2 regions of the Paenibacillus sp. N3/727 genome follow, and region 2 is predicted to be linked to the other one. Evidence: predicted binding sites of a transcription regulator. Region 2 holds the regulator's gene; the other holds the start of a gene.

Region 1 (6,371 bases), 2.2 Mb from region 2:
ACACCCGTTTTATGCTTCCGACCAGGAATTTCTCCGGTCTCTTCGTATACTTTAACGATATGATCAATCTCTTTTTTCAATTCCTCAACCATCGTGGCTTCAGGCACCTTACGTATCATTTCTCCATAGCGGAACAACAGTCCCTCACCCCGTGCTCCGGCAATGCCTATATCGGCTTCTCTAGCTTCGCCGGGACCGTTAACGGCACACCCGAGGACAGATACTTTAATCGGTACCTTAATGTTCGCAATATATTCTTCCACTTCATTAGCAATAGAAAATAAGTCAATGTCCAGTCTGCCGCATGTCGGGCATGATACGAGAGTCGCAGCATCGGAGATCAAGCCGAATGTTTTCAACAATTCACGACCAACCTTGATTTCCTCAACCGGATCTGCACTGAGTGAAATTCGCATTGTACTGCCGATTCCCGTGGATAATAGGGCACCAAGTCCAGCTGCGCTTTTTACTGTTCCAGAGAACAAAGTTCCGGCTTCAGTGATGCCAAGATGCAACGGATATGGAATGACCTCCGCAGCTTTTGTATAAGCGGCAATAGCCATAGGCACATCAGAGGCCTTAAGCGACACAATGATATCATGGAAATCCAGTTCTTCAAGAATGCCAATATGGAACAAGGCACTCTCCACCATAGCTTCGGGCGTCGGATAACCATATTTTTCCAGTAAGTGATTCTCCAAAGAGCCTGCGTTTACCCCGATGCGAATCGGAATTCCCTTTTCTTTGCACGCCTTCACGACAGCTTCGACTTTCTCACGTTTACCGATATTGCCGGGGTTAATGCGGACTTTATCGATTCCATTCTCAATGGCGGCGAGTGCCAATTTATAATTGAAATGAATGTCTGCGACCAGAGGAATATGAATTCGTTTCTTAATTTCCTTAATGGCTGCAGCAGCCTCGTCATTGTTTACCGTAACCCGTACAAGCTGACATCCGGCTTCTTCCAATCGCAGTATCTCAGCAACTGTGGCTTCAACATCTGCGGTTTTGGTTGTGCACATGCTTTGAATAATGACTTCATTGCTTCCGCCGATCGTGAGATTCCCCACTTTTACGGGCCGTGTGTCTTGTCTCAAAAACATGGTTATATCTCTCCCATATAACGCCAAAGCTCCACCTCTACCCAGATGAAAAAACCAAGGGTAGGGGTGGAGAATCGGCATTGATTTATTTCAAAAGCGCTTTATCAGGCGCTCTCTTCCTGTTTCTTGTCGTTATTTCCATTTCCTTGAAGTTCAGGGATGGCTTTATCCTGAACAACTTTCTCGGTAATGACGCAATCTGTTATATCATCACGGGACGGAACTTCATACATCACATCCAGCATAATGCCTTCGATGATGGAGCGAAGACCGCGCGCACCAGTATTACGCTTAATTGCTTCGCGAGCAATAGCTTCCAGCGCATCCGGTTCAAACTTCAGATTAACGTTGTCGAGTTCAAGCAGCTTCTGATACTGCTTCGTAAGAGCGTTCTTCGGCTCGGACAAGATCCGAACGAGCGTCTTCTCATCCAGCGGCTCCAGCGTGGAGATGACTGGCAAACGTCCTACGAATTCCGGAATCAGACCGAATTTCAGAAGGTCTTCCGGCAGTACCATTGTCAGGTACTCACCCGGCTTAAGGTCTTTTTGACCTTCACCGGAAGCATTGAAGCCGATAACCTTTTTGCCGATCCGGCGCTTGATGTACTGCTCCAGACCGTCAAACGCTCCGCCGCAAATGAACAGAATGTTGGTTGTGTCGATCTGAATGAATTCTTGATGCGGATGCTTTCGTCCTCCTTGAGGTGGAACCGAAGCTACAGTTCCCTCCAAAATCTTCAGGAGAGCCTGTTGAACACCTTCACCAGAAACGTCACGTGTAATAGACGGGTTCTCGGATTTACGGGCCACTTTATCAATCTCATCGATGTAGATAATGCCGCGTTCCGCTTTTTCCACATCAAAATCTGCAGCTTGAATGAGTTTCAGCAAAATATTCTCAACGTCTTCGCCCACATATCCGGCCTCTGTCAAGGAAGTCGCATCTGCAATAGCAAAAGGAACGTTAAGGATTTTAGCCATTGTTTGCGCAAGCAGTGTTTTACCGGAACCCGTTGGTCCAAGCAGCAAAATATTGCTCTTTTGCAATTCAACGTCTTCAATTTTGTTCTGCGTATTAATACGCTTATAGTGGTTATAAACGGCTACAGAAAGCGACTTTTTCGCCTGATCCTGTCCGATAACGTACTGATCCAGAATGTCACGGATTTCCCGTGGCTTCGGAATATCTTTCAGATCCACTTCTTCCTCGTGGCCAAGTTCCTCTTCCACGATTTCGGAGCACAAGTCAATACACTCGTCACATATATAAACGCCGGGCCCTGCAACTAACTTGCGAACCTGCTCCTGCGATTTGCCGCAGAAAGAGCATTTCAGCTGCCCTTTGTCGTCGTTAAATTTAAACATACTATACCACCTCTTAAGATTTGATCGGTGAAGACAGGACCTCGTCAATAATCCGGTAAGACTTCGCTTCCTCCGCGCTCAAGAAATAGTCGCGGTCCGTATCACGTTCGATTTTTTCAAGGGATTGACCTGTGCGTTCCACATAGATACGGTTAAGCTTCTGTCTAGTCTTGATGATCCAATCTGCGTGGATTTGAATATCAGTAGCCTGGCCTTGAACACCACCGAGCGGTTGGTGAATCATTACTTCACTGTTCTCCAGCGCATAACGTTTACCCGGCGCTCCAGCAGTCAACAGCAGTGAACCCATACTTGCGGCCATACCGACGCAAATGGTGGATACATCTGGCTTGATAAGCTGCATCGTATCATATATACCCATCCCGGCTGTTACAGAACCACCAGGAGAATTAATGTACAAATGGATGTCTTTTTCCGGATCTTCCGCAGCCAAGAAAAGCAGCTGGGCAATGACAAGATTGGCGACATCGTCATCGATCGCACCGCTGAGGAAAATAATGCGATCTTTCAGTAATCGGGAATAGATATCATAAGATCTCTCACCTCGATTGGTTTGTTCCACAACCATAGGTACCAGACTCATGCGACCAACCTCTTTTCCTTGAAAATTATACTTTTGCTTTACAAAAGTTATTCTAACATGTTCAACGCCCTATGTCATTTTTTAACCATGTTTACATTCTATGAACTTCTCAAAAATTATATCCTGCCAACTTGTCTCATTATGTATTTCCGTAAAAAACACCCATTTCATGTCATATTTAGTAATAAATTGGGTATTTTTAGGTAAAAATAAGGCACGTCATAAAATACGTGCCTTATCCAATGTAATGGCAGCTTCTGCAGCAGCCTTATTTATTATTCTTCTGTTGCTGTTTCTTCTTTTGCAGCCGGTGCACCTTCTACACTGTTTTCCAGCAAGAAGTCGATCGTTTTGCGAAGAACAAGTTCTTCACGCAGGCTGTCTAGGGAACCATTGGAAGCCAAAATGTTACGGATTTCGTCAACAGGGCGTTTGTACTGTTCTGCCATGTTGCTAAGCTCTTGAGTGATTTCCTCTTCGGTCGCTTCGAGCTTCTCTTCTTTCCCGATTTGCTCAAGAACCAGGTTGTTGCGAACGCGCTTCATAGCATCGTCCTTCATTTGACCTTCCAGATCAGCTTGAGACTGGCCGGAGAAGCTGAGGAACATTTCAAGGTTCATGCCTTGCTGGCGAAGACGATTGTCAAAATCGCGCATCATGTTTTGAACTTCGGATTGAACCATCGCTTCAGGAATTTCAATTTCAGCGTTTGCTGCCGCTTTTTCGACAACTTCGTTTTCACGAACGCCTTTAGCTTCCTGCTCTTTACGGTTCAACAGTTGCTTCTTCAGGTCTTCTTTGTACTCGTCAAGAGTATCGAATTCGCTCACGTCTTTAGCAAACTCGTCATCCAGCTCAGGAAGCTGTTTGCGCTTGATCTCATGTACTTTTACTTTGAAGACTGCTTTTTTGTTAGCGAGCTCTTCTGCATGATACGTTTCAGGGAATGTTACTTCAACGTCTTTGAAGTCTCCAGTTCCCATTCCGATAACCTGCTCTTCAAATCCTGGAATGAACGTGTTGCTTCCAAGTTCGAGGGAATAGCGCTCAGCTTGTCCACCTTCGAAAGGAACTCCATCAACCGAACCGTCAAAGTCAATGACTGCGATGTCACCGGAAGCTGCTGTTCCCTCATCGATTACAGCGAGCTCGGCATGGCGCTCTTGCAGACGCTCCAGCTCTTGACTCAGTTCTTCATCGGAAACTTCGGCAGCAACTGCTGCTACTTCAATACCTTTGTAGTCTCCAAGCTTCACTTCAGGTTTAACTATTACTTTTGCTTTAAACTTGAATGCTTCCCCTTTGGAGAACTGCTCGATATCGATTTCCGGACGATCTACAGGGAAGATTTCCGCTTGTTCAACAGCTTCGCCATATACTTCAGGAAGCAGGATGTCGATAGCATCTTGGTAAAGGCTTTCTACCCCATAACGTGTTTCAAAGATTGAACGAGGTACCTTACCTTTACGGAAACCAGGTACATTTACTTTTTTAACTACTTTATTAAAAGCTTTGTCGAGGGCAGCCGCTACGCGGTCCGCTTCAACCTCAACGTCAAGAACGCCAAGGTTCTTCTCTATTTTTTCCCAAGTTGCTTTCATTTATGCTTTCCCCTCCAAAAAAATTCACGTGGTCGGCGCAGATAATATATCACGTACCGAATAACCATTATAGTATAAACAACATTAAATCCTTTTTCAAGGGCGAACCCTTATGGCTCCAGATCGAAAGCGTTTCCCCGCCTTGTCAATCCTCTACGCCTGCCGAGACAAATTGCTTGAGAGAGCGATATGCCCCCTCGTATCGGAATCGCATCGTATCGGTAATCTCATAGTAAGACCGGACTTCCTCTTCAGCGCGGATGCCTTTCAAACTTTCGGAGACGATATCATGCAGAGCCGCAGCCCATATATCCAGAGTAGATTCTTCGCCATCCAGCATGGAACGGTAATCCGTTGTGCCATAAATCGCCATAACAAACTGTGTCCACAGCTCCTGGGCAAAGTAATACAGCGTTGGTTCATGGATTTCGGTCTTTTCGGCCACACGCTCCAATATTTGCAGAATGGCATTCGGAAATTCGCTATGACTCAAGGGCACATGCTCAACCTCGATCTCTACCGTTTCCGCGCCTCTCTGAAGTGTTACAAAACCGGTCATCTCTCGGCGGCGCAAAGTTTGCAGTACACGGAACTGCAGCAGCGGATGAAGAGACTGTTCCTTTAGCCATGTAGTCAGAGCCACATCGACCTCCGGCCGATCGAGATAAGCCAGTTGTTCCAGCGCTAGTACCGTTTGCTCCGTTAGAGGTCCGTTCATGACCGTGTCCAGCAATTTATCCGCATAACCAGCGTCCTGAGCAAGTTTGTCCTGAACCATGCGGCGGGCCATGTCCGCCTCGTCCTCGTCACTCTCGCTATCTGCTTCCTCTTGACTGGCGGGACCGGATACAACTTGTGGAAAAGCAGCTTCCAGCCACTCCAGCAGCGCCTGCCATTCTTCGTAATTCCGTTCGTTCTGTCCTTGGCACTGAAGCAGAAATCGGAGAAGCTCCATGGCCTCCCCGTAGCGTTCGTTTTCGAGCATGACGGTGAGTTGAATCTGGTAGTAATCCAATGTCTTCGGAAACAGGATGATATTTTTGTCTTCTTTGTCTGGGGAGTAGGAGTCCTTTATAAGGACACCTCCTTTCTATTCCGTTTTCATATTTGTAGATTATAGCATATCCCCCGCCAAGTTAAAAAAACGGAGAAACGTAAGGAAGGATGCCGCTTCTTCATATACGTTAGCTGTTATATAATGCGTGATTATATAGTATGTCTTAAATATATAACACGATGCGGTTATGTTTAATCGTTATTTTTTTGAATTTAACTCTTGAATTTATTTTTATCACATGGTATGATATTCCCTGCTTGAAAAAATATGTCCCAGTAGCTCAGCTGGATAGAGCAACGGCCTTCTAAGCCGTCGGTCAGGGGTTCGAATCCCTTCTGGGACGTTCTAAGCAAAACCGCCTTTAGGGCGGTTTTTTTGCGTATTCCAGATGGGTGAGAACCCCTTGGGGGGGCGTCGGAGCATAAACTTCGTTAGCATAAGCTTCGCAGTCGGCCTGTAAGGCCGTATCCCGACCTGGGACGTTCTAAGCAAAACCGCCTTTAGGGCGGTTTTTTTGCGTATTCCAGATGGGTGAGAACCCCTTGGGGGGCGTCGGAGCATAAACTTCGTTAGCACTCGCTTCGCAGTCGGCCTATAAGGCCGTGTTCAAACATAATCCGATAAGTAATGTTGTAT
Region 2 (6,371 bases):
AGTGCAGAGAAAATCACAAAGACATATGGCAATAAGAACATCGTAGACGGATTGTCTTTTGATATACACCAAGGTGAAGTTGTAGGTCTTCTTGGACCGAACGGAGCTGGAAAGACGACTACAATCCGAATGATTGTCGGATTGATTAAGATGTCCCAGGGTGACGTTATTGTACGAGGACATAGTATTCGAAACCAGTTTGTAAAAGCGATACGCCATATTGGCGGGATTATTGAAAATCCGGAATTTTATCCGTATATGAGTGGATACGACAATCTGAAGCAGTATCAGCGAATGTCTGAAGGAATTAATGAATCAAGAATTAACGAGGTCATCAAGCTGGTTGGACTACAGGACGCTATTCACAAGAAAGTCCGCGCTTATTCCCTGGGAATGAGACAAAGACTCGGTATTGCTCAAGCGCTTCTCCATGAGCCGTCCATTTTAATTCTGGATGAGCCAACGAATGGGCTGGACCCTGCAGGTATCCGGGAAATGCGTGATTACCTGAAGCTGATCGCGAGAGAAGAGGGCATTGCAGTTCTGGTCTCAAGTCATCTGCTGTCTGAGATGGAGTTAATGTGTAGTAGAGTTATCGTGATCCAGGAAGGGAAGCTCGTGACTGAGCGTCCAATAGGCAGTGAGCCACAGAATGATCTGGTTTCGGTGACTTTCCGTGTCAACGATACACAGCAAGTGCTGGAAGCTATACACACGCTGCATGAAGTTAAAGTGATTGGCGTTCAGCCGGAACGAAACGAAGTCGGGCTCCAGATGAAAGATGAAATGATACCACAGCTGATCAAGATTCTGGGGGATGCCGGAGTGGCCATTTACCGGATTGAAGAGATGAAACAATCATTAGAAGAAGAATTTTTGAAATGGACAGGGGGCAACCGCATTGCGTAGCTTTGGAAATCTCGTCACAAATGAATGGTTGAAAATGTTTAAAAAGAAAAGTTTTTTTGTACCGTATATTTTAGTGGCAGCCATGATTTTGTTTGTGGCTTACATGATAAATTCATATGCGGGCGGCGATAAAGGCACAGGATTTGAATATGCTAAAATGGTCGTAGCCTCCAAAGGAATGGGTCAAATTTTAGCGATGCTTGCCATCGTTGTAACAGCCGGATCTGTTGCCAAGGAACACAGCTTCGGCACGATCAAACTGCTACTGATCCGTGCACAGAGCCGCAGCAAGATTTTAGCCTCGAAATATGCTGTCATTGTGTTGTACATTATGTCACTGATTGCATTTGCGCTTGCCGTCGGGCTCGCGACTGGAACGGCAATGTTCGGTATGGGTGAAGGCTCTGCGAACCTGCAGGACGTGCTCTTAGCTGCAGTGTACAGCCTAGTCTACACTTTGATGTATGTTACATTTACGTTTGCCGTAGGTATTTTAACGAAATCAACAGGACCTGCGATTGGGATCGGGATGTTCATGGTTGTCGTCGAAAGCTTGGTTACCCAATTGCTGGCAAGCTATTCTTGGGCAAAGTACCTTCCGTTCTTTAATGTTGATCTCTCGATTTACAACGGTGGCCCAGGTTCGCCGATTCCCGGCATGTCCCTGACGTTCTCTGCCATCGTGCTGGCTGTATATCTCCTCTTGTTTCTTGTCACAGGCTTTGTTACGTTTAAAAAACGGGATGTCGCTTGAAGAATCTAGGAACTAACTTATAGAGGAGAGCGGCGGAAAGGAGCAAAACTGAACGTGACTATTGAATTCGACAATAACCTGCCGATCTATTTACAAATCATGAATTATTTAAAGAGAGAAATCGTAAGAGGAAGCCTGCAGCCTGGTGATAAAATCCCATCCGTTCGGGAGCTGGCAGCAGACCTTCAGATTAACCCCAATACGGTGCAGCGTACCTTTCAAGAACTGGAACGTGAAGGCATTGTTGAGACGCGGCGCGGCTTGGGAAGATACGTGACGAGTGAGGGATCCAAGATCATGACGATAAAAAAGGAAATGGCCGGTGAACTGCTGGAGCATTTTATCCGAGGTATGCAGGAGCTTGGCTTTAAAGATCAAGACATCATGGCTATCGTAGCTGAGGCCGTTAACGACGACAGCAAGGAGTCCAAATAGGAGGGGGATCTAGGATGGAGCACTTGATACAGTTTAAAGATGTGTCTAAGAACTACGGCGGTAAAATTGCACTGCATAATGTTTCGCTGAACCTATCTGAGGGCAAAATCATTGGTTTGCTCGGGACAAACGGCAGTGGCAAGAGTACAATGATGAAAATTGCGGCAAGTCTTGTTCAGCCCTCAGCAGGGTCCGTCACCATCAAAGGTACCCCTGTGGGACTTTCGACAAAAGCGATGGTCTCCTTTATGCCGGATCGTCCGCTTACGGAATCATGGATGAAAGTATCCGATGCGATCAGCTTTTTCAAAGATTTTTATGCTGACTTTGATGTTGAGAAAGCTCACAATATGTTGGAATTCATGAACCTAAATTTGAATGACAAAATCAGTTCGTTATCTAAAGGGATGAATGAGCGGCTGCAGCTGACACTATCTCTTTCACGTAATGCATATGTGTATTTACTGGATGAACCGATCGGAGGCGTCGATCCGGTGGCGCGCGGCAAAATTCTCAATGCGATTGTGGAATTTTATAATGAGGACAGCAGTATCATCATTTCGACACATCTGGTTAGAGACATTGAACGCATTTTTGATGAGGTGGTCTTTATTCGCAATGGTGAGATCGTCATGCATGAAGAAGTGGAAAATATTCGTCTTCAGCACGGAAAAAGTGTAGATGAAATGTTTAAAGAGGTGTTTGCAGAATGATGAGATTGCTGAAATACGACTGGAAGCGTAACGCGAGCTCGGTTCTTGGTCTGATGACCATTCTTCTGATCGTTCAGACATTAATTACGTCGGTAGGTTCAATGCGTGGATGGGAATTCGCGCTTATGCTGGCTTTAAGTATGCTTGCATACGGAGTGGTGAGCTCTATCCTGCTTGTAATGGTATGTCGAACATTTGATCAGAACATTAAGGTGTACAACCGTCGTCTGCTGCCGGTCCGTTCCATTTGGAGTATAGTGTCGTCGCTAATACAGTCATGGATTAGTATGCTGATCCTTATGGTTTTGGTTATCCTGCACATGACGATACTCTGGAAGATAGAAGGGCTCAATTATGCTATAAATTGGCCGAGTTTCGTCGTATTAGACTATGTCGTGGCCGCAATAGCCGGTATTTGGAAATTCACGTTTGTAATGCTGGTTATCTTTTTATCGATTTCAGTTGCCCGGGCTATAGGTAAGAAAGGGAGCCTGTGGATTGGTATCATGTTCTTTTTTGTCATCCAAACTGCGATAGAATGGCTGGAATATAAAATTTTCGCCTTCGACAATGGCTGGGTCGGTCAGGGATTCTCATTCAGTGTAGGGCAGGGTAGTATGGCTACGATTAATAATGAGTTCATTGAGATACCTTTAGGACCTTTTGTATTTGAGATGCTGCTCGCCGCAGGTTTCATATATGCTATGGTTTACTTGATCGACCGTAAAGTAGAAGCATAAAGACACAATAATCGTACGCAAGACCTCGCAGGATGATATGCGGGGTCTTTTTTAGTTATGGATTTAAGAGTAGTCGAACGGAATATAATCACTTTTTAACGGTTAGACTGAAATAAGAGACCTCTTGGCAAAATGAAAAAATGTGCTATAATAAATTCAAAGTCAAAGAAAGTCAAAGTCAGCAACAGTCGATTCAAACGAGTTCCAAAATGGTTAAAATTAACGTATAGGCAAGGCTCTGTGCGGACGTGTAAGATCAATACGGCTTAGCGTTTCAAGCAGTGGAGGATGAATGAACATGCGTAATATCTCTGATATTATCGAGCAGTATTTGAAGGGTATATTGCAAGACAGTACGGAGGGCACGGTTGAAATCCAGCGCAACGATCTCGCGGACAAATTCTCATGTGTGCCTTCCCAGATCAATTATGTGATCAGCACCCGCTTCACGTTAGAGAAGGGGTATCTGGTGGAAAGCAAGCGCGGGGGCGGCGGTTACATACGTATTCAGCGTATTGAGCTTCCAAAGCATACAGCACTTCATCACCATCTGCATCATTCAATTGGTAACCTTATTGATCAGACGGTAGCGGAAGGGCTGATTTACCAGCTTGAGGAGTCGCGGTTTTTGACGAAGCGTGAAGCCTGTCTCATGCGGGCAGCTATCTCAAGGGAGTGTCTAAACGTCAAGCTTCCTTACCGCGATGAGCTTCGTGCAAGGATCATGAAGGCGATGCTTGTTTCTTTGTTGGGTAAATGAGTCTGTGTTATAAGGAGGGTCATGAATATGGTGTGTCAAGAATGCGGTAAACGGCCGGCGACGCTCCATTTCACCAAGATTGTGAGCGGAGAGAAGACGGAATTTCACTTTTGTGAATCTTGTGCCCGTGAAAAAGGGGAGATGATCCCTGGGACGTCGAATGGCTTCTCTATTCACAGCCTTTTGTCAGGACTGCTCGATCTGGATCCTACAGGAAAAGGTCAAGCTTCAGGCTCAAGGGGACAGCAAGCCCCACGTTGCGAGGAATGCGGCATGACCTATTCACAGTTCAGCAAGCTCGGTCGGTTTGGCTGTAGCTCTTGCTACAAACATTTCTCGGATCGGCTGGATCCGCTCTTTAAACGGGTTCACGGAAATACAACACATGTGGGCAAGATTCCGAAACGGAGCGGTGGCAAGATCCAGGTAAAACGCAAAATTGATGAGCTTAAGAAAGAATTGCAGTACCGGATTCTTCAAGAGGAGTTCGAGCTTGCTGCTGAAATACGCGACCAGATCCGCGAGCTGGAAAAGAGTATCGTTTAAAGCTAGGATGGTTGAAACTTAAGTTGCATTTGATATAGGAGGAATGCGTGATGTCGAATCTCCGGTTCACCGAACAGGCGCTGAGCGAATGGATGCGCGGTAACGGTCAGGATTCTGATATAGTCATCAGCACCCGGGTTCGGGTGGCGCGAAATCTGCAGCATCTTCCTTTTCCGCTGCTTGCGACCAACCAGCAGTCGGCAGAAGTGCTTGAGCGCCTGACTGGTGTATTGAAAGATCAGGAAGAATTGAAGGAATTAGGATCCTTTCATACCATTATTTTGGATGACATGGAGGAACTGGATAAGAAAGTACTCGTTGAGAAACATTTGATCAGCCCGGCTCTGGCGAATGAATCCCGGAACGGAGCGGTCATACTTACCGAGGACGAATCGGTAAGCGTCATGATCAATGAAGAGGACCATCTACGGATTCAGTGTCTGTATCCTGGATTTCAGGTCCGCGAAGCTTGGGATAGAGCTACAGCTTTAGATGACTTATTTGAAGATCAGGTCGACTATGCCTTTGATGACAAAAGCGGGTATCTTACGAGTTGCCCGACGAATGTCGGAACAGGGCTCCGGGCATCAGTCATGATGCACTTGCCTGCGCTCGTCATGACACAGCAGATTAATCGTATTTTGTCAGCCGTGTCACAGGTAGGGCTTACGGTCCGAGGCATGTATGGTGAAGGCAGTGAGGCTGTAGGAAATTTATTTCAGATTTCCAACCAGATTACGCTGGGGCAGACCGAGTCCGAAATTATTGATAATTTGCACAGTGTTGCACTTCAAATCATAGAACATGAGAAGAACGCCCGTGGACGGCTGCTGAGTGAATCAAAGCTGCGGATTACTGATCGCGTGATGCGCTCATACGGAATACTATCCTATGCAGCTGTTATGGAATCGAAGGAAGCGGCACAGCGCCTGTCCGACGTTAGGCTTGGGGTTGATTTGGGACTTTTGCAAGGACCGCCGAGCTCAGTGATGAATGAGCTTAATGTTATGACTCAGCCTGGTTTTCTGCAAAAAAGATTTGGTGATTTGATGAAGCCGGGAGAACGTGATGTTTACCGGGCAAAACTGATTCGGGAAACCCTTGGTAATGGACAACAATAATGCTACAAATGGGAATTTTGCAAAAATCCAAAAAGCGGTTTAAAATCAACGATATATAGGTTAGGACGATTGATCTCATCTATATATTGCACATTTGAGCGGCTTCATTTTGCATCATTCGGAGTTATTAAACAATCATTCGTGGAGGTGCAATACTATGATGTTTGGCAGATTTACGGAACGTGCGCAAAAAGTGCTTGCATTGGCTCAGGAAGAGGCCGTGCGTTTGGGGCACAACAACATAGGCACAGAACATATCCTGCTGGGACTCATCCGTGAAGGAGACGGCATTGCCGCTAAAGCGTTGATTGGTCTCGGCCTGGGGCTTGAGAAGATACAAGACGAAGTAGAAACATTGATTGGCCGCGGTCAAGAGCAGCCGACGAATATTGC

The links. The regulator CtsR, encoded in region 2, represses protease genes until heat stress. The targets are predictions, from matches to a motif close to ATGGTCAATAAAGGTCAAACA.
Region 1: the regulator CtsR is predicted to act here: its motif matches at 3,146-3,166, upstream of clpP (ATP-dependent Clp endopeptidase proteolytic subunit ClpP).

The regions. Positions count from the first base shown of each region.
Region 1 is NZ_CP093336.1:1,625,475-1,631,845, reverse strand. Features, by position in the region: gene ispG (flavodoxin-dependent (E)-4-hydroxy-3-methylbut-2-enyl-diphosphate synthase) at 1-1,106, opposite strand, end outside; gene clpX (ATP-dependent protease ATP-binding subunit ClpX) at 1,211-2,473, opposite strand; gene clpP (ATP-dependent Clp endopeptidase proteolytic subunit ClpP) at 2,487-3,077, opposite strand; gene tig (trigger factor) at 3,353-4,678, opposite strand; gene MNQ98_RS07240 (hypothetical protein) at 4,824-5,663, opposite strand; tRNA gene MNQ98_RS07235 (tRNA-Arg) at 6,005-6,078, shown strand.
Region 2 is NZ_CP093336.1:5,726,213-5,732,583, reverse strand. Features, by position in the region: gene MNQ98_RS26890 (ABC transporter ATP-binding protein) at 1-909, shown strand, start outside; gene MNQ98_RS26885 (ABC transporter permease) at 902-1,663, shown strand; gene MNQ98_RS26880 (GntR family transcriptional regulator) at 1,718-2,098, shown strand; gene MNQ98_RS26875 (ABC transporter ATP-binding protein) at 2,113-2,811, shown strand; gene MNQ98_RS26870 (hypothetical protein) at 2,808-3,551, shown strand; gene MNQ98_RS26865 (CtsR family transcriptional regulator) at 3,850-4,311, shown strand; gene mcsA (protein-arginine kinase activator protein McsA) at 4,339-4,857, shown strand; gene mcsB (protein-arginine kinase McsB) at 4,908-5,978, shown strand; gene clpC (ATP-dependent protease ATP-binding subunit ClpC) at 6,136-6,371, shown strand, end outside.